Regions from separate parts of the Streptomyces sp. NPDC005195 genome, predicted to be linked through region 2. Evidence: predicted binding sites of a transcription regulator. Region 2 holds the regulator's gene; the other holds the start of a gene.
What was found. Region 2 encodes HrcA, which represses chaperone genes, less so after heat shock. Its sites were predicted from a motif close to TTNGCACTCNGNNNNNCNGAGTGCNAA; they were not measured.
Positions count from the first base shown of each region.

Region 1: the regulator HrcA is predicted to act here: its motif matches at 7,984-8,010, upstream of groL (chaperonin GroEL).

Region 1 is NZ_JBEXHZ010000003.1:218,433-228,336, forward strand. Features, by position in the region: gene ABZV34_RS05420 (GNAT family N-acetyltransferase) at 1-894, shown strand, start outside; gene ABZV34_RS05425 (DUF4031 domain-containing protein) at 1,024-1,290, opposite strand; gene ABZV34_RS05430 (hypothetical protein) at 1,287-1,682, opposite strand; gene ABZV34_RS05435 (MurR/RpiR family transcriptional regulator) at 1,738-2,661, shown strand; gene murQ (N-acetylmuramic acid 6-phosphate etherase) at 2,841-3,788, shown strand; gene ABZV34_RS05445 (hypothetical protein) at 3,847-4,434, shown strand; gene ABZV34_RS05450 (NADH:flavin oxidoreductase) at 4,883-6,037, opposite strand; gene groL (chaperonin GroEL) at 6,235-7,857, opposite strand; gene ABZV34_RS05460 (cold-shock protein) at 8,324-8,530, opposite strand; gene ABZV34_RS05465 (MoaD/ThiS family protein) at 8,985-9,260, opposite strand; gene thrC (threonine synthase) at 9,381-9,904, opposite strand, start outside.
Region 2 is NZ_JBEXHZ010000002.1:204,701-214,604, forward strand. Features, by position in the region: gene ABZV34_RS03480 (response regulator) at 1-417, opposite strand, end outside; gene ABZV34_RS03485 (hypothetical protein) at 430-579, opposite strand; gene ABZV34_RS03490 (hypothetical protein) at 698-919, opposite strand; gene ABZV34_RS03495 (ATP-binding SpoIIE family protein phosphatase) at 1,167-3,293, shown strand; gene hemW (radical SAM family heme chaperone HemW) at 3,399-4,631, shown strand; gene ABZV34_RS03505 (DUF3097 domain-containing protein) at 4,809-5,612, opposite strand; gene ABZV34_RS03510 (MBL fold metallo-hydrolase) at 5,658-6,395, opposite strand; gene hrcA (heat-inducible transcriptional repressor HrcA) at 6,587-7,603, shown strand; gene dnaJ (molecular chaperone DnaJ) at 7,604-8,740, shown strand; gene ABZV34_RS03525 (nitronate monooxygenase) at 8,864-9,904, shown strand, end outside.

The DNA of each region.
Region 1 (9,904 bases), on a different contig from region 2:
ATCGTCATGGACGACGGCACCGACGCGGCGGGGGTCGTCGACGTGATCGAGGCGACCGGCGCCCTGCTGGCCGCCGCCGTCCGTACGGCACCGCGCGAGCTGCGCGCCTTCCACCCGTACCCGTTCCGCAGCGCGGGTCCCGAGGGCTTCGCCGCGATGGGCGTCACCGAGGTGCTGGTGCACACCCACGACATCGCGCGGGGTCTTGGCGTCGCCTACGAGCCCCCGGCCGAGCTGTGCGCGGACGTCCTCGCCCGGATCTTCCCGCACGTGCGGCCCGGCCACGCTCCCTGGCCCACCCTGCTGTGGGCGACGGGCCGCGGCGAACTGCCGGACCGGGCCCCGCTCACCGAGTGGCGCTGGAGCAACAACCTGGTGATCGAGGCCGGGCGGCTCACCCTGCGGGGCGTCACGCCCGCGGCCGCCGCCGATCTGCTCGCGGGCGGCACGGGCGGTTTCCGGTGGATCGAGGGCGGCCCCTTCGAGGGCACCCGGGACGCCGCCGGGATGGTCGTGAAGGCCTACGAGGCGGGCGCGCACCGCCCGGAGTGGGGCATGTTCGTGCTCGTACGGACCACGGACGGCCTGGCCGTCGGCGCCCTGGGCTTCCACGGCGCACCCGACGAGGAGGGCCGCGCCGAGGTCGGCTACGACCTCGCGGAGAACGCCCGCGGCCACGGCTACGCGACCGAGGCGCTCGGCGCCCTCGCCGCCCGGTACCTCGCCCGCGACGACGCCAGGATCCTCTTCGCGGTCATAGACCGGGACAACGCCGCCTCCCAACGGGTCGTCGCACGCGCCGGTTTCACCCGGGTGAGCGAGGACGCCGGTCAGTACGCGTACGAGCTGGCCGGCCCGGACCCGGCCCTGCGGGTCTACGCCCGCGAGGACTGACCCGCGCCCATGGGCGCGGCCCGCCCGCCCCACACCGTCCACCGCGCCCGCCGCGGGCGGCCCGTCGCTCTTCCGGGGCACCGGGGCCGGCCCCGCTCACCGGCCGGTGGCACACCCTGGACCCGGTCCTCACCCACCGGCCTGCTTGCGCCGGCGCAGCCCCGCGCCGTGCAGCAGCCGCACCACCTCGCGGCTGCCGACCTCCACCGCCCCGGCGCGCACGGCGTCCGCGTAGCGGTGTGCCGGGAGGTCGTAGTGGTCGCGGTCGAAGGCGCGCGACGGGACGCCGAGGCCGGCCGCGAACCGGTGCAGTTCGTCGTACGACAGGTCGCTGATCAGGTGGGACCACAGGCGGCCGTGGCCCGGCCAGGTGGGCAGGTCTATGTAGACGGTCACGAGGAGGCGATGTCGCCGGTGGCCGATCCGAGGGTGCCCACCGACGCGACCTTCACCCCGGCCTTGTGGCACACCCAGTGCGGGTCGGGCCCCAACTCGGGCTCCACGTCGAGCGCGTGCGGGTCCCCGGAGCCGCAGACCGGGCACAGCGGCCACCGCCCGTACCGCTCCAGGAGCGCGTCCTGGACGTCCTGGGCGACCAGTCCGGCGACATACCCGAGACCCTCCGGCCACTGCTCGACCCACCAGCGGCGCTGCACCACCGAGTCCTCGACGAGCGAGACCACGTCCGCCTCGGCCACCTCCCCGGCGACCAGGTCGGCCAGGACGAGGGCACGAGCCGCGTGCAACGCCTGCTCCAAGGGGCTGATGGGATCACTGTGGGGTGGCATGCACCCATTGTGCGCACTCTTGACCGGATACCCCAGCAGAAAATATCTTTCAGAGGTGACTCGAGAAGTGAAGGAAATTTTCGCCGGTGAGGCTCCGCCCGCCCCGGCCGCCCTCGCGGCCAAGGTGCGGACGCTGGCTCCGTCGATGACCCGTTCCATGCAGCGGGTCGCCGAGGCCGTCGCCGCGGACCCGGCCGGCTGCGCGTCCCTCACGGTCACCGGCCTCGCCGAGCTCACCGGCACCAGCGAGGCGACGGTCGTACGCACCTCCCGCCTCCTGGGCTACCCCGGCTACCGCGACCTGCGCCTCGCGCTCGCGGGCCTCGCCGCCCAGCAGCAGTCGGGCCGCGCCCCCGCGGTCACCGCCGACATAGCGGTCGACGACCCGATCGCCGACGTCGTCGCCAAGCTCGCCCACGACGAGCAGCAGACCCTCGCCGACACCGCGGCCGGGCTCGACACGGTCCAGCTCGGCGCGGCCGTCACCGCGCTCGCCGCCGCCCGCCGCGTCGACGTCTACGGGGTCGGCGCGTCCGGTCTCGTCGCCCAGGACCTCGCCCAGAAGCTCCTGCGCATCGGGCTGATAGCCCACCCGCACAGCGACCCGCACCTCGCCGTCACCAACGCGGTGCAGCTGCGCGCCAAGGACGTGGCCATCGCGATCACCCACTCCGGCTCGACCGGCGACGTCATCGAGCCGCTCCGGGTCGCCTTCGAGCGCGGGGCGACCACGATCGCGATCACCGGCCGCCCGGACGGGCCCGTGACGCAGTACGCGGACCACATCCTCACCACCTCCACGGCCCGCGAGAGCGAACTGCGCCCGGCGGCGATGTCCTCGCGCACCAGCCAGCTGCTGGTGGTCGACTGTCTGTTCGTGGGGGTCGCGCAGCGGACGTACGAGACGGCGGCGCCCGCGCTGGCCGCGTCCTACGAGGCGCTGGCCCACCGGCACACCCCCAGGAGGCGCGCGCGGTAGCGCCCCGCCGCGCGGGCCGGAAGAGGCCGGCGGCCGTACGAGAACCCCGGACCGTCCCGCCAGGCCCGCACATCCCGCCCGGCCCCCCACGCGACCGAGCCGCACCCGTCACACCCGTCACACCCCAGCGCCCCGAAGGGCACACCCTTGTCACCCCGCACCGGAAAGAGCCGCTCCACATGACCTCCACCGCCGACGCCTCCTCCAACTACCGCGACCTGCGTGCCGAGCTGGAGACGCTGACCACCGAGGCGTTCCGCCCCGAACTCTCCGAGATCGACCGGCTGCCGACGCTGGAGATCGCGAAGCTCATGAACGCCGAGGACGCGACCGTGCCGGCGGCCGTCGCGGAGCGGCTCCCCCTCATCGCCGCCGCGATCGACGACATCGCGGAGCGGATGTCCCGCGGCGGACGGCTGATCTACGCGGGCGCGGGCACCGCGGGCCGCCTCGGAATCCTGGACGCCTCCGAGTGCCCGCCCACCTTCAACACCGACCCGTCCGAGGTCGTGGGCCTGATCGCGGGCGGTCCGGGCGCCATGGTCACCTCGGTCGAGGGCGCCGAGGACTCCAGGGAGCTGGCGGCGGCCGACCTGGAGACGCTCTCCCTGACCCCCGACGACACGGTGGTCGGCATCTCCGCCTCCGGACGCACCCCGTACGCCGTCGGCGCCGTGGAACACGCTCGCGCCCGCGGCGCGTTGACGATCGGCCTGTCCTGCAACGCGCACAGTGCCCTCGCGGCCGCCGCCGAGCACGGTATCGAGATCGTCGTCGGCCCGGAGCTGCTGACCGGCTCCACCCGTCTGAAGGCGGGCACGGCCCAGAAACTCGTCCTCAACATGTTCTCGACGATCACGATGATCAGGCTCGGCAAGACGTACGGGAACCTGATGGTCGACGTCCGCTCCTCGAACGAGAAGCTCCGCGCCCGCTCCCGGCGCATCGTCGCGCTGGCGACCGGCGCCTCGGACGAGGAGATCGAACAGGCCCTCACGGCCACCGACGGCGAGGTGAAGAACGCCATCCTCGCGCTCCTCGGCGGGGTGGACGGGCCCACCGCCGCCCGGCTGCTGGAGGAGAGCGACGGCCACTTGCGCGCGGCACTCGCGGCGGCACCCCGCTGAGCGGCACCTGACGGGCCGGCCCCACCGGGTTGTCGGTGGGGCGTGGCAGGGTGGACGCATGAACCACGCACAGCTGACCGCCCTCGGCCGGGCCCTGCGCGTCCTCGGCGAGCACGGCGACGCGCTGAACGCCGACACACCCGACGCGAAGCTGCACGAGGTCAAGGCCGACCTCAAGCGGGCCCTGGACCTGCTCGAGGAGACGGTCACCACGGCGGTGCCCACGACCCGCTGCGCCGAGCACCCGAACGGCCCGGTGGACGAGGGCGCCCCGGACCTCTGTCTGCTCTGCGAGACCCGCCGTCGCACCGCCCGCCGTACCGAGGTCAACGACGCCTACGGGCCCGCACGCCCCACCGGCCCCGACGGGTCCCCCGAGCGCACGATGTCCCGGTACGGCGTGCGCGCCGACCGCCCCCGGCCCCAGCAGCGCTGGCTCCCGGAAGTGTGGACGGGGCAGGCCTGGGCGCTGTGCGGCACCCCGCGCCGCGACCGCCAGGAGGCCGAGCGCTATCTCGCCGCGGAGCGCCACACCCCCCGGCCCGGCATGGCCTACCGCCTGGTCCACGAGTTCACGGACTACGAGGTGCTGCGCATCTGGGGCACCCCGGTCAAGGTCGACATCGAACCGATGGGGAACCTGTAGGAGTCTTCGACGGCCCGTCGCACACCTGTGGCCGCCTCTCTTCGCGACGTAGTGCACGGCCCGCGGCGTCCTGAAACTTGCTGGTCAAAAGGGTTTGCCCCCGGCGGTGACCGTCCGCCGCCCACGTGTGGGTTACCCGCGGGGACTCGCACAGACGGGAGCACCTCGGGCCTGCCCGACATCGACGGCGCCCCGGGCGGCACCCTCGAAGGCTTCGGCATCCTGGCCGACAGCCTCGACGGACTCCCCCTCTACTACGGCATGCGCTCCGAGGACCTCGGCTCCTGGATCATCGAGCGCCTCCCGTAACACCGCGCGCCGTACCGCGCACTCCGGTACACGCCGCGGGTGGCACCCCCCGTACGAGGGGCGCCACCCGTGACCCGTCTCTCACCTCAGCAACGGCACGTCGGCAGTGGCGCGTCCGGGCCCGACCTCGCGGGTGGGGTCAGCTGAGCGTCCGCAGCGCCGCCGGGTCGTACGCCTTCAGCTCGTCGAAGCGGCCGGCGAGGACCTTCTCCGCCCACTCGGGGTCCTGGAGCAGCGCGCGGCCGACGGCGACGAGGTCGAACTCGTCGCGCTCCAGACGGTCGAGGAGGTCGTCGATGCCCCGGACGGAGGAACCCTCGCCCTGGAAGGCCTTCAGGAACTCGCCGTCCAGGCCGACCGAGCCGACGCTGATGACCGGCTTGCCCGTCAGCTTCTTCGTCCAGCCCGCGAGGTTGAGGTCGGAGCCGTCGAACTCGGGGAGCCAGTAGCGGCGGGTGGAGGCGTGGAAGACATCCACGCCGGCCTCGGCCAGCGGGGCCAGGATCGCCTCCAGCTCCTCCGGGGTCTCGGCGAGCCGGGCGTCGTACGCCTGCTGCTTCCACTGCGAGTAGCGGAAGATGACCGGGAAGTCCGGCGACACCGCGGAGCGGACCGCGGCCGCGATCTCCGCCGAGAACCTGGCCCGGGCCACGGGGTCGCCGCCGTACGCGTCGGTGCGGCGGTTGGTGCCCGACCACAGGAACTGGTCGAGCAGGTAGCCGTGGGCGCCGTGCAGCTCGACGCCGTCGAAGCCGATGCGCTCGGCGTCGGCCGCGGCCTTCGCGAACGCCTCGATGACGTCGTCCAGGTCCTGCTGGGTCATGGCCTTGCCGGTGACCTCGGCGTCCTCGGCGGTCAGACCGGACGGGCCGACCGCCGGGGCGTCGGCGAACGGCGCCTGGCCCGCCTCACGCACCATGCCGATGTGCCACAGCTGGGGCACGATCGTGCCGCCCGCCGCGTGCACCGCGTCCGCGACCTTCGTCCAGCCCGCGAGCTGCTCCTCGCCGTGGAAGCGCGGGACACGGTCGCTCCCTCCGGCCGACTCGTGGCCGACGTAGGTGCCCTCGGTGACGATGAGGCCGACGCCCGCGGCGGCACGGCGGGCGTAGTACCCGACGACGTCCTCGCCCGGAACGCCGCCCGGCGAGAACTGCCGGGTCATCGGTGCCATCACGATCCGGTTCGGGACGGTCAGGCCGTTCAGGACGACGGGGCGGGACAGGATCTCGGCGGCACGGGAGGCGGCGTTGGCAGTCACGTACGGGACTCCTCGGGGAGGGCGGTCGGTCATCGGGCGGACGGCTGACGGTGCATTCCACACGGTATGTGCATGCGCATCAACCACTCGTTTCCTCAACCGCCGGGTCCGGCGCGGCATTCCGGCGCCCTCCGCGCCTTTGTGTGACCCCGGACACGCCCGAGGGCGGTACCCCCCACAGAAGGGGTACCGCCCTCGGAACGTCAGGACAGTGATCAGCCGGAGGCGGATCAGAAGTCCATGTCACCGCCCGGCATGCCGCCCGGAGCGGCCGCGGAGGCCCTCTCCGGCTTGTCGGCGATGACGGCCTCGGTGGTCAGGAACAGCGCGGCGATGGAGGCGGCGTTCTGCAGAGCAGAGCGCGTGACCTTCGCCGGGTCGATGATGCCTTCGGCGATCATGTCGACGTACTCACCGGTCGCGGCGTTCAGGCCGTGACCGACGGGCAGGTTGCGCACCTTCTCGACGATGACGCCACCCTCGAGACCACCGTTGACGGCGATCTGCTTGAGCGGAGCCTCCAGGGCGAGCTTCACGGCGTTGGCGCCGGTCGCCTCGTCACCCGTCAGTTCGAGCTTCTCGAAGACCGAGGAAGCCTGGAGCAGGGCCACGCCACCACCGGCGACGATGCCCTCCTCGACGGCCGCCTTCGCGTTGCGAACGGCGTCCTCGATGCGGTGCTTGCGCTCCTTGAGCTCGACCTCGGTGGCGGCACCGGCCTTGATGACGGCCACGCCGCCGGCCAGCTTCGCCAGGCGCTCCTGGAGCTTCTCGCGGTCGTAGTCCGAGTCCGAGTTCTCGATCTCGGCACGGATCTGGTTCACGCGACCGGCGACCTGGTCGGCGGAGCCGGAGCCGTCGACGATCGTGGTCTCGTCCTTGGTGATGACGACCTTGCGGGCGCGACCGAGCAGGTCGATCCCGGCGTTCTCCAGCTTGAGACCGACCTCCTCGGAGATGACCTCGCCGCCCGTGAGGATGGCGATGTCGCCGAGCATGGCCTTGCGGCGGTCACCGAAGCCCGGGGCCTTGACGGCGACGGACTTGAAGGTGCCACGGATCTTGTTGACGACCAGGGTCGACAGGGCCTCGCCCTCGACATCCTCGGCGATGATCAGCAGCGGCTTGCCCGACTGCATGACCTTCTCCAGGAGCGGGAGCAGGTCCTTGACGTTGCCGATCTTGGAGTTGGCGATGAGGATGTAGGGGTCGTCGAGCGACGCCTCCATCCGCTCCATGTCGGTGGCGAAGTACGCCGAGATGTAGCCCTTGTCGAAGCGCATACCCTCGGTGAGCTCCAGCTCCAGACCGAAGGTCTGGGACTCCTCGACGGTGATGACGCCTTCCTTGCCGACCTTGTCCATCGCCTCGGCGATGAGCTCGCCGATCTGGGTGTCGGCGGCGGAGATGGAGGCCGTGGAAGCGATCTGCTCCTTGGTCTCGACATCCTTGGCCTGCTCGAGCAGGGCACCGGAGACGGCCTCGACGGCCTTCTCGATACCGCGCTTGAGGGCCATCGGGTTGGCGCCGGCGGCGACGTTGCGCAGACCCTCGCGCACGAGCGCCTGGGCCAGCACGGTCGCCGTGGTCGTACCGTCGCCGGCGACGTCGTCCGTCTTCTTGGCGACTTCCTTGACCAGCTCGGCGCCGATCTTCTCGTACGGGTCCTCGAGCTCGATCTCCTTGGCGATGGAAACACCATCGTTGGTGATCGTGGGGGCGCCCCACTTCTTCTCGAGGACGACGTTGCGGCCCTTGGGGCCGAGGGTGACCTTGACGGCGTCGGCGAGCTGGTTCATCCCGCGCTCGAGACCGCGCCGTGCCTCCTCGTCGAACGCGATGATCTTGGCCATGTGAAGTGGTCCTCCCGGACTGGGGTGGATTGCTCCGGACCGCGCTGGCGCCCGCGACGGACGGCCTGCCTGCCTCGTGGTTCCTTGCACCACCTGGCCTGCGGGCCTCACCGACCCGGTCCTTCGTTATCACTCTCACCTTCAGAGTGCTAACGCAATGATTAGCACTCGCCCCTGCCGAGTGCAAGCGACTCGGGAGGATCCCCAGGTGAACAGGGGCGGCACGACCACCCTCCGAAGGGGGTCCGCGACCGCCCCCGCGAGGTCGCGCGGGGGCCCGGGGAGGAGTCCCGGACAGAGTCTTCGCAGGTTCGCGGCCGGTTCCCCGGACGGTTGGCGGCCGGTTCCCCGGACGGTCCACGGCCGGTCATCCGGACGGTCCGCGGACCTACGGACATACCGAAGGGCTCGCACCCCAGAGGGATACGAGCCCTTCGTCACGTCGAACAGTCAGTCGGCGCGTGCTTCAGCCGGTCGCGAGCCGGACCATGTCCGCCTGCGGCCCCTTCTGGCCCTGCGAGATCTCGAAATCGACTCGCTGACCCTCTTCCAGGGTGCGGTAGCCGTCCATCTGAATCGCGCTGTAGTGGACGAAAACATCCGCACCACCGTCGACCGCGATGAAGCCGTACCCCTTCTCCGCGTTGAACCACTTGACGGTGCCCTGAGCCATGCCTAACTCCCCTATTACTGGCCCTTGCACAGGACCGCACTTCGCGGGCCCGGGTCAGACCTCCACCCCCCAACGGATTGGGGGTGTGCGCCGGAACGCGTCGACCGCGGCTGAATGTATCTGCCCAACTGCCGTCTGCAACAGGTCAATCGGACGAGAATTCTGGGCACGCCCGATCAGGAATACAGGGAGAATTCGCGAAGATTTAGGGCAACTCGGGCCCCATAAAGGCCGCATAAGGCTCAAAAGCGCCGTGCACTTTGGCCATTTCTTATCGCAGGCGGGACGTGCACTCATATGCACCCGGCATGGATAAGGCGGCGGGTTCCCCAACTGTACCCCGCTCAACCATACAGAATTGCCCCCTCCGCTTCTCTCACGGAGGGGGCAATTCGATGAACTCTCGGTGATTGGAATTACCCACGGTAATGATCTCACCGTGGGTAATCGCCCGTCAGCCTCCGGCGACGGCCGGGATGATCGACACGCCCACGCCGTCCGGCGTGGCCGTCTCCAGGCCCTGCTCGAAGCGGACGTCGTCGTCGTTGACGTACACGTTGACGAACCGGCGCAGCTTGCCCTCGTCGTCCAGCACGCGCGCGGCGATGCCCGTGTGGTTCTTCTCCAGGTCGGAGATCACCTCACCGAGGGTCCCTCCCTCGGCGGTCACCTCGGACCGGCCGCCGGTGTAGGTGCGCAGGATGGTGGGGATACGGACGTTGACGCTCATGCGGTGACCTCCCGGTCGGATGGTGGCGTACGGCTGGAAGCGCCCCGGCGGGGGCGCGCGGAACCGCGCGGACGGCCCCCGCGGGCCCGCGGCCGGGGAACGGCCTCCCCGGCCGGGCGGCTACGCGAGGCCGGCCTCGCGGAAGGAGTCCAGGCTGGGACGGATGGTCGCGGTCAGCCCGGTGCCGGCCACCGCGTCCAGCGTCTTGAGGCCGTCACCGGTGTTCAGCACGACCGTCGTGAGCGTCGGGTCGAGCAGCCCGTTCTCGATCAGCTTCCTGGCCACACCCACCGTCACACCGCCGGCCGTCTCGGCGAAGATGCCCTCGGTACGCGCCAGCAGCTTGATCGCGTCGACGACCTGCTCGTCGTTCACGTCCTCCACGGCCCCGCCCGTCCGCCGCGCGATGTCCAGCACGTACGGGCCGTCGGCGGGGTTGCCGATGGCGAGCGACTTGGCGATGGTGTCCGGCTTCTGGGGCCGCACGACGTCATGGCCGGCCTTGTAGGCGACGGACACCGGTGAACAGCCCTCGGCCTGCGCGCCGAAGATCTTGTAGGGCTTGTCCTCGACGAGGCCGAGCTTGATCAGCTCCTGCAGCCCCTTGTCGATCTTGGTCAGCTGGGAACCGGAGGCGATCGGCA
Region 2 (9,904 bases):
TTCCAGCTGCTGGTTCTTGCGGTGCAGGTCCAGGAACACGGTGACCTTGGCGCGCAGCACCCAGGGGTCGAACGGCTTCGTCAGATAGTCCGCGGCGCCGGTGGCGTAGCCGCGGAAGGCGTAGCCCGCGTCGGCGTCGGTGCCGGTCAGGAAGATGATGGGGACGTCCTTGGTCTGGTCGAGCCGCTTGATGTGCGCGGCGGTCTCGAAGCCGTCCATGCCGGGCATGCGGATGTCCAGGAGGACGACGGCGAAGCGCTGCCGCAGCAGCGCCTCCATCGCCTCCTCGCCCGAACGCGCGCGCACCAAAGGCTCGTTGAGGGACCCCAGGACGGCCTCCAGTGCGACCAGGTTGTCCTCCATGTCGTCGACCAGGAGGATGCTGGCGCGCTCGTCGGTCTCTTCCTCAGCGCTCATGGTGACTGTTCCTCACTCGGTCGTCGGCGGGTCCGCGGCCTCCCCGGTCGTGCTCGGTCCCGGAACAACGGATTCGGGAACGCTGTCGTCCCGCGCTTCGAGGCCCGCGCCCTCCGGGCCGGGGAGGGCGCGGACGACGGTCAGCGACTGATCGACGTCCACCGGCCCGGGTCCGCGGTCGTCGGCGCCGCGGGCGACGGACTTCCCGCGGTCTCCGGCACCGCCGTCGCGGTGAGCGCGAGGACGCCGCGGATACCGTCGATCACGATCAGCAACTGCCCTACAGTCCCCGCACCTCGGTCCTGCCGCCGGGACGGCCCGCGGCGCCGGCCTGGTGGGCGACCCGGGTCACCTCGCCGGTGGAGAGCGTCAGTCGATCGGCCGCCCTGTTCGCCGCGTGGGCCAACCCGCGCATTCCGCAGCGGAGTTGACGCTTCCCGTCGTACGAACCGTGTCCCGTCTCCGGCGCCTCGGTGAAGTCGCCGTCGCCCGCGGCGGTCATCGCGGCGAGCGGCGGACGCGGATGGGGCGCCGGGATCCGACCGTCTTCGAATGCCCGATTCTGTCCGTCTTCGAGCACACGCGTAGCACTGTTCTCACTCATGACAGCCCACTTCGGTAACTCGGCGCTTATGGGCGGGGCCAGTCTGTCACTCTGTCCGTGTCGCCTGAGGCGTAATCGTCCGAACTGCTCAGGGAGCTGCACAGTGGGGGCCATTCCGACGCAACGGGAGTCCCGGCGGGACTCCATGGCGCATGCCCCTGACGCGCCCGCGCACCACCGTGCCGACCTGGAGACAGTGGTGCGCGCGGCATTGCCGGGAACCCCGCTCGCGCCCGGAGCCGCCCGCCGGCTGGTGCGCGAGGCGCTCGCCGACCGGGCCGCACTCGCGCTGCCGGACGCCGAGACGGTCGGCGAGCGCCTCCGCGACGACGCCGTCGTGATCGTCAGCGAACTCGTCACCAACGCGGTCGTGCACGCGGGCACGGACGTGGAGCTGGTGTGCCGGCTCGAGACGGGCGACGACGGCGGGGCGGGTGTGCTGCACGCGGTGATCGTCGAGGTCTCCGACCACCACCCCTCGCGCGCGGTGCGCGAGGACGCGGCCGAACGCCCGTACGGCACACCCGAGTACGGGCGCGGGCTGCGGCTCGTCTCCACGCTCTCCGAGGCCTGGGGCATCACCTATCGCACCGGCGTCAAGACCGTGTGGGCGCGGTTGCCCGTGGACGGGGCGGCGGAATTCGGCGCGGGGTTCGGACTGGAGGGCGGGACGAGCGGCGAGACGGCGGGCGACAGCGGGACGGCCGTGGCAGGGGAACCGGGCGTCGACCGGGGCTCGGGCGCCCGGGGTCCGGACGCCGTCGCGGGGCCGGGCGGTGCGCTGACGGGCGGCGGCGCGGAGACCGGGGTGTACGCCGGGGAGCGTGGGACCGGGGCGCTCGGCGGCGGGACGACCACCGCGGGACCGAGGCGCGATCCGTCCGGTGACCACGACTGGCTCAACCGCGGTGCCCTGTCCTTCCTCGCCGAGGCCTCCGACCTGCTCGCGGGCCAGCTCGACGAGGACCTGGTCGCCGCGCTCGCCGGACAGCTCCTGGTGCCCCGGCTCGCCGACTGGTGCGCGGTCTGGCTGGAGGACGAGGCCACCGACCGGGCGGGCGGCCTCGGGCTTGCGCTCGGGCCGCGGCTCGCCCGGGTCTGGCACGGCAGTGAGAACCGCATCGAGGAACTGCGCCGGGCGCTGGAGAAGGACCCGCCCCGGCTGCCCGACTCGGTGCGCTCCCGCGCCGTGCCCGTGCCCTGGCCGGGGGAGACGCTGGGGGCGGGCGACACGCCGGCGGGCGCGGACGTCATGGGCGGACCGGGAGAAGTGAGCGGACCGGGAGAAGTGAGCGGGGCGGAAGGAGTGAGCGGGGCGGCGCTGGCCTACCGGCTGATCGCCGGCGGGCGGCCGCTCGGGACCCTCGTCATCGGGCGGGCCGGGCTGACCTGCTTCCCCGACGAGATCACCGGACTCGTCGAGGACCTCAGCCGCCGGATCGCCCTCGCCATCGGCGCGGCCCGTCAGTACGCGCGGCAGGCCACCATCAGCCGGGTCCTCCAGCGAGGACTGCTGCCCGGGGCGGTCGCCGAGATCCCCGGGGTGCGCAGCGCCCTCGTCTACGAGCCGCTCGACAAGGGCGGGCCCAGCGGGGACTTCTACGACCTGTTCCCGGCCGGTGACGGGCGCTGGTGCTTCGTCCTCGGTGACGTGCAGGGCAAGGGGCCCGAGGCCGCCGTCGTGATCGGCCTCGCCCGGCCGTGGGTGCGGCTGCTGGCCCGGGAGGGCTACCAGGTCGCCGACGTCCTCGACCGCCTCAACCAGCTCCTGCTCGACGACGCCACGGAGGCGGCCGACGCCGCGGCCCGCGCGCTGGTGGCCGCGGGCGGACCCTCCCTCGGCCCCGACGAGGGCCCGCAGACCCGCTTCCTCTCCATGCTGTACGGCGAACTGGTGCCCTTCGACGGAGGCGTGCGCTGCACCCTCGCGTCGGCCGGACACCCGCTGCCGCTGATCCTGGGCCCCGACGGTGACGTACGGGAGGTGGCCGAGCCGCAGACGCTGCTCGGCGTCTTCGAGGACGCGACCTACGTCTCCGAGACCCTGGACCTGTATCCCGGGGACACCGTGCTGTGCGTGACCGACGGGGTGACGGAGCGTCGCAGCGGCCCGCGCCAGTTCGACGACGACGAGGGGCTCGCGCAGGCCCTCGCGGGTTGTACGGGGCTCGACGCGGAGCTGGTCGCGAAGCGGATCCGGCGACTGGTGCACGAGTTCGGCGGCAAGCCGCCGGAGGACGACCTGGCCCTGCTGGTGCTGCAGGCCGAGTAGCGAGGGCCCTGGCACCCTGAGGCCCGGATCCCCTTCACACGCCGCCGCCGGAGCGCGGGCGGCCGTGGAAAGGGGCATGCGGCCGAGTACGGGACAATGGAAGACATGCCTTCCGCACTCCCCGACGGTGAGCCCGTCCCCGACGACGGGGCGCTGCCCGCGCACGCCCTGGCCGGGGCCGCCGACCGCCCCCTCGGGTTCTATCTCCACGTGCCGTACTGCGCGACCCGCTGCGGGTACTGCGACTTCAACACCTACACGGCGACCGAGCTGCGGGGCACCGGAGGCGTGCTCGCTTCCCGGGACAACTACGCGTCCAGCCTGATCGACGAGGTCCGGCTCGCCCGCAAGGTGCTCGGCGACGACCCGCGCCCCGTCCGTACGGTCTTCGTCGGGGGCGGCACGCCGACGCTGCTGGCCGCCGACGACCTCGTACGGATGCTGGGGGCTGTCCGCGAGGAGTTCGGGCTCGCGGACGACGCCGAGATCACCACGGAGGCGAACCCGGAGTCCGTGGACCCGGAGTACCTCGCGACCCTGCGGGCCGGGGGCTTCAACCGGATCTCCTTCGGCATGCAGAGCGCCCGGCAGCACGTGCTGAAGGTGCTCGACCGCACGCACACCCCCGGACGCCCCGAGGCCTGTGTCGCCGAGGCGCGCGCGGCGGGCTTCGAGCACGTGAACCTCGACCTGATCTACGGCACGCCCGGCGAGTCCGACGACGACTGGCGGGCCTCGCTGGACGCCGCGCTCGGCGCCGGGCCCGACCATGTCTCCGCGTACGCCCTGATCGTCGAGGAGGGCACCCAGCTGGCCCGGCGCATCCGCCGGGGCGAGGTCCCGATGACGGACGACGACGTCCACGCGGACCGCTACCTCATCGCGGACGAGGTGATGGCCGCGGCGGGCTTCGACTGGTACGAGGTGTCCAACTGGGCCACCTCCGAGGCCGGCCGGTGCCTGCACAACGAGCTGTACTGGCGCGGCGCGGACTGGTGGGGGGCCGGGCCGGGGGCGCACAGCCACGTCGGCGGCGTGCGCTGGTGGAACGTGAAGCACCCCGGGGCGTACGCGGCGGCGCTGGCGGCGGGGAGGTCTCCCGGTGCGGGCCGTGAGCTGCTCTCCGGCGAGGACCGCCGCGTCGAGCGGATCCTCCTCGAACTGCGGCTGCGCGAGGGCTGCCCGCTCTCCCTGCTCCGGCCGGAGGGGCTCTCGGCCTCCCGCCGCGCACTCTCCGACGGACTCCTCGAGAACGGCCCCTACGACGAGGGCCGCGCCGTCCTCACGCTGCGTGGGCGCCTGCTCGCGGACGCGGTGGTCCGGGACCTGGTGGACTGAACACCCGGTGGCCTGCGGTCCGCGTCCATGATCCCTGGTGAGTGGCCGGCCGAGGACGCGACGGCCACGCACTCGACGGCCGCGTCGACACCCGCGGCCCCCACGCCCCCCCCCGCGACCTCGACGGCCCCGCCGAGACCTACGCCCCCGGTGCCACCGATCCCGCCGGCCCCCGTGTCACTCCGGCGCCGTGACGAAGTCGATCAGCTCCTCCACCCGGCCCAGGAGTTCCGGCTCCAGGTCCTTGTAGGAGCGCACCCGGGACAGGATGTGCTGCCAGGCCGCGCCGGTGTTCTCCGGCCAGCCCAGGGCCCGGCACACGCCCGTCTTCCAGTCCTGCCCGCGCGGGACCCGGGGCCAGCCGGGAATGCCCACGGAGGACGGCTTCACGGCCTCCCAGACGTCGATGTACGGGTGGCCGAGGACGAGGGCGTGGTCACTCGTGACCGCCGCCGCGATACGCGACTCCTTCGTGCCCGGGACCAGATGGTCGACCAGCACGCCGAGCCGGGCGTCCGGCCCCGGGGCGAACTCCTCCACGACGGCGGGGAGATCGTCGACGCCCTCCAGGTACTCGACCACGACACCCTCGATACGGAGGTCGTCGCCCCAGACGCGCTCGACCAGTTCGGCGTCGTGGCGGCCCTCCACGTAGATGCGGCCGGCCCGCGCCACCCGGGCCCGTGCGCCCGGCACGGCGACCGAACCGGATGCCGTGCGGCCGGGCCGTACCGGTCCCGCGGCCGGACGGACCAGCGTGACCACCCTGCCCTCCAGCAGGAAACCGCGCGGCTCCAGCGGGAACACCCGGTGCTTGCCGAAACGGTCCTCCAGTGTCACCGTGCCCGCCTCGCAGCCGATCACCGCCCCGCAGAACCCCGTACCGGGCTCCTCGACCACCAGGCCCGGGTCCGCGGGGACCTCGGGCACCGGCTTGGGCTTCTTCCACGGCGGGGTGAGATCCGGAGAGTACTGGCGCATTCGGATGACGATAGGAGAATCGGCGGGGCGGTGGCGGGGAGATCCCTACGACACGCCGAAACGTGTCGCCAGCGCGTCCCGCTGAGCCCGGACGAACGCCGCGTTCACCGCGGCCCCGTGACCGGGCACGTACACCGCCTCGTCGCCGCCCAGGGCGAGCAGCCGGTCCAGCGCCGCCGGCCAGCGGGAGGGGGCGGCGTCGGGACCGGCCTGGGGCTCGCCCGACTCCTCCACCAGGTCCCCGCAGAAGACGACCTCCGGGGAACCGGCCTCCCCGGTCACCAGGACCACCAGATCGTGCGCCGTGTGGCCGGGACCCACGTCCGCCAGCAGGGCCCGCACACCGCCGCCCAGGTCGAGCGTCCGCTCGCCCGACACGGAGTGCCGCGGGGGGACCAGGGCGCCCGCGGCCTCGGCGGCGTCACGCGGGTCCAGACCGTGGCGCACGGCGTCCACGCGCAGTTCCTCGCCCCCGTGCGCGAAGACCGCGCCGGGACCGGCCGCCCCGAACACCTGCGCGCCCGTGAACGCCGCCGCGCCGAAGACGTGGTCGAAGTGCGGGTGGGTGAGTGCGAGGTGCGTCACGTCCCGGTCGGGGCCGAGGAGCCGTCGCGCCTCGGCGCGCAACCACGCGCCCTCCCCGAGGCTCGCGCCCGCGTCGACCATGAGCGCCGCGGTCTCGCCCACGACCAGCCCGGCCGTGCAGTCCCAGCCCGGAAGCCGCCGCCGCCCCACGTGCGGCGCCAGCTCCTCCCACCCCGGCTCTTCCCAAGTCACCTTCATACGGTGACGCTAGCCGGAGGACGGACGCCGGTGAGACATCGCGGGACACGTCGGCATACGTGCTCAAGATCGCGGGCCCGCCCTTGCCGGGGCCATACCCACCGGCCGTACACTGGGCCGGGAAATGCTGGCACTCGCACGCGCTGAGTGCCAAGCGAGGCGACGAGGACCGACAACTGGAGGTGTGCGCGATGCTGAGTGAACGCAGGCTCGAAGTGCTGCGCGCCATCGTCCAGGACTACGTCGGCACCGAGGAGCCGGTCGGTTCCAAGGCGCTGACGGAGCGGCACCGGCTGGGGGTCTCCCCGGCCACGGTCCGCAACGACATGGCCGCCCTGGAGGACGAGGGGTACATCGCCCAGCCGCACACCAGTGCCGGGCGCATCCCCACCGACAAGGGCTACCGGCTCTTCGTCGACAAGCTCGCCGGCGTCAAGCCCATGACCGGGCCCGAGCGGCGGGCCATCCAGAACTTCCTGGGCGGCGCCGTCGACCTCGACGACGTCGTCGGGCGGACCGTGCGGCTGCTCGCGCAGCTGACGCGGCAGGTCGCCGTCGTGCAGTACCCGTCGCTGACCAGATCGACCGTGCGCCATGTGGAGCTGCTGTCCCTGGCGCCCGCCCGGCTGATGCTCGTGCTGATCACGGACACGGGCCGGGTCGAGCAGCGCATGATCGACTGTCCGGCGCCGTTCGGGGAGACCTCCGTGGCGGATCTGCGGGCCCGGCTCAACAGCCGGGTCGCGGGCCGCCGCTTCGCGGACGTCCCGCCGCTCGTCCAGGACCTGCCGGACGCCTTCGAGACGGACGACCGGGGTACCGTCGCGACGGTGCTCTCCACCCTTCTGGAGACGCTCGTCGAGGAGACCGAGGAGCGTCTGATGATCGGCGGCACCGCGAACCTGACCCGTTTCGGACATGATTTTCCCCTCACGATCAGACCGGTGCTCGAAGCACTGGAGGAACAGGTCGTGCTCCTCAAGCTGCTTGGGGAGGCGGGGGATTCGGGCATGACCGTACGGATCGGTCACGAGAACGCGTACGAGGGACTCAACTCCACGTCCGTGGTCTCCGTCGGCTACGGTTCGGGCGACGAGGCAGTAGCCAAACTCGGCGTGGTCGGACCGACCCGCATGGATTACCCGGGAACGATGGGAGCGGTACGAGCGGTGGCACGGTACGTCGGACAGATCCTGGCGGAGTCTTAAGTGGCCACGGACTACTACGCCGTGCTCGGCGTGCGCCGCGACGCGTCCCAGGACGAGATCAAGAAGGCTTTCCGGCGGCTCGCGCGCGAGCTGCATCCGGACGTCAATCCCGATCCGAAGACGCAGGAGCGGTTCAAGGAGATCAACGCCGCGTACGAGGTGTTGTCGGACCCGCAGAAGAAGCAGGTCTACGACCTCGGCGGCGACCCGTTGTCCCAGGCGGGCGGCGCGGGCGCCGGCGGCTTCGGCGCCGGTGGCTTCGGCAACTTCTCGGACATCATGGACGCCTTCTTCGGCACGGCGTCGCAGCGTGGCCCCCGGTCGCGCACGCGGCGCGGCCAGGACGCCATGATCCGGCTCGAGATCGAGCTGGACGAGGCCGCCTTCGGCACGACGAAGGACATCCAGGTCGACACGGCCGTCGTGTGCGCGACCTGCAGCGGTGAGGGCGCCGCGCCCGGGACCTCCGCCCAGACCTGCGACATGTGTCGCGGGCGAGGCGAGGTGTCCCAGGTCACACGGTCGTTCCTGGGCCAGGTCATGACGTCCCGCCCGTGCCCGCAGTGCCAGGGGTTCGGCACCGTCGTGCCGACCCCGTGCCCGGAGTGCGCGGGGGACGGACGAGTCCGGTCCCGGCGCACGCTCACGGTGAAGATCCCGGCGGGTGTCGACAACGGCACCCGGATCCAGCTCGCGGGCGAGGGCGAGGTCGGGCCCGGTGGCGGTCCCGCCGGCGACCTCTACGTGGAGATCCACGAGCTGCCGCACTCGACCTTCCAGCGCCGCGGTGACGACCTGCACTGCACGGTCACCATTCCGATGACCGCGGCGTCGCTCGGCACCAAGGTGCCGCTCGAGACCCTCGACGGTCTGGAGGAGGTCGACATCCGGCCCGGCACGCAGTCCGGGCAGTCGATCCCGATGCACGGGCGCGGCGTCACGCATCTGCGCGGCGGCGGCCGGGGCGACCTCATCGTGCACGTCGAGGTCACCACGCCGACCAAGCTCGACGTCGAGCAGGAGCGGGTGCTCCGGGAGCTGGCGCAGTTGCGCGGCGAGGAGCGTCCGACCGGGCAGTTCCAGCCGGGCCAGCAGGGCCTGTTCTCCCGGCTGAAGGACGCGTTCAACGGCCGCTGACCCGGACGGCGAACGGCAGGGGCGGCGGGGCGGAAAAGGGCCGTGGACCGTCCGCCCCGGCGGCCCACGGCGGGCGGAAGGCCGGATTTCGGACTTGTTCGGAGGACGTGACAACATGCCGTCATGTCCTCCGCACTGACCGATCTCTTCCCTCACCCGATCGTGCAGGCCCCCATGGCGGGCGGCGTCTCCGTCCCGCACCTCGCGGCCGCCGTGTCCGAGGCCGGCGGGCTCGGGTTCCTCGCCGCCGGGTACAAGACCGCCGACGGTATGTACCAGGAGATCAAGCAGGTGCGCGGGCTGACGAGCCGGCCCTTCGGGGTCAACCTCTTCATGCCGCAGGCCGAGTACGCGGACCCGGCCACCGTCGAGGTGTACGCCCACCAGCTGGCAGGTGAGGCCTCCTGGTACGAGACGGAGCTGGGCGATCCGGACAGCGGCCGCGACGACGGCTACGACGCCAAGCTCGCGGTCCTCCTCGACAACCCGGTGCCGGTGGTCTCCTTCCACTTCGGCTGCCCCACCCGTGACGTCCTGGACTCCTTCGCCCGGGCCGGCACGCTCACCATGATCACCGCGACCACGGCCGAGGAGGCCCTCGCGGTGCAGCGGGCGGGGGCCGCCGCGGTCGTCGTGCAGGGCGTGGAGGCCGGAGGTCACCAGGGCACCCACCGCGACAACCCGGAGACGGACGGCACGGGGATCGGACTGCTCTCCCTGATCGCCCAGGTCCGCGAGACCGTGCAGATCCCGGTCGTCGCCGCCGGCGGCATCATGCGCGGCAGCCAGATCGCCGCGGCGCTCGCCGCGGGCGCGAACGCGGCGCAGCTCGGTACGGCGTTCCTCGCCACCCCGGAGTCCGGCGCGCACGCCGTGCACAAGCAGTCCCTGACCAACCCCCTCTTCGTCCGCACGGAGCTGACGCGCGCGTTCTCCGGCCGCCCCGCGCGCGGTCTGGTCAACCGCTTCATGCGGGAGCACGGCCCGTACGCGCCCGCCGCGTACCCCGACGTCCACCACCTCACCTCCCCGCTGCGCAAGGCGGCGGCCAGGGCGGGCGACGCGCAGGGCATGGCCCTGTGGGCGGGGCAGGGGCACCGGATGGCCCGTGAACTGTCCGCGGGGCAGCTGGTGGAGGTGCTGTGCGCCGAGCTGGACGCGGCG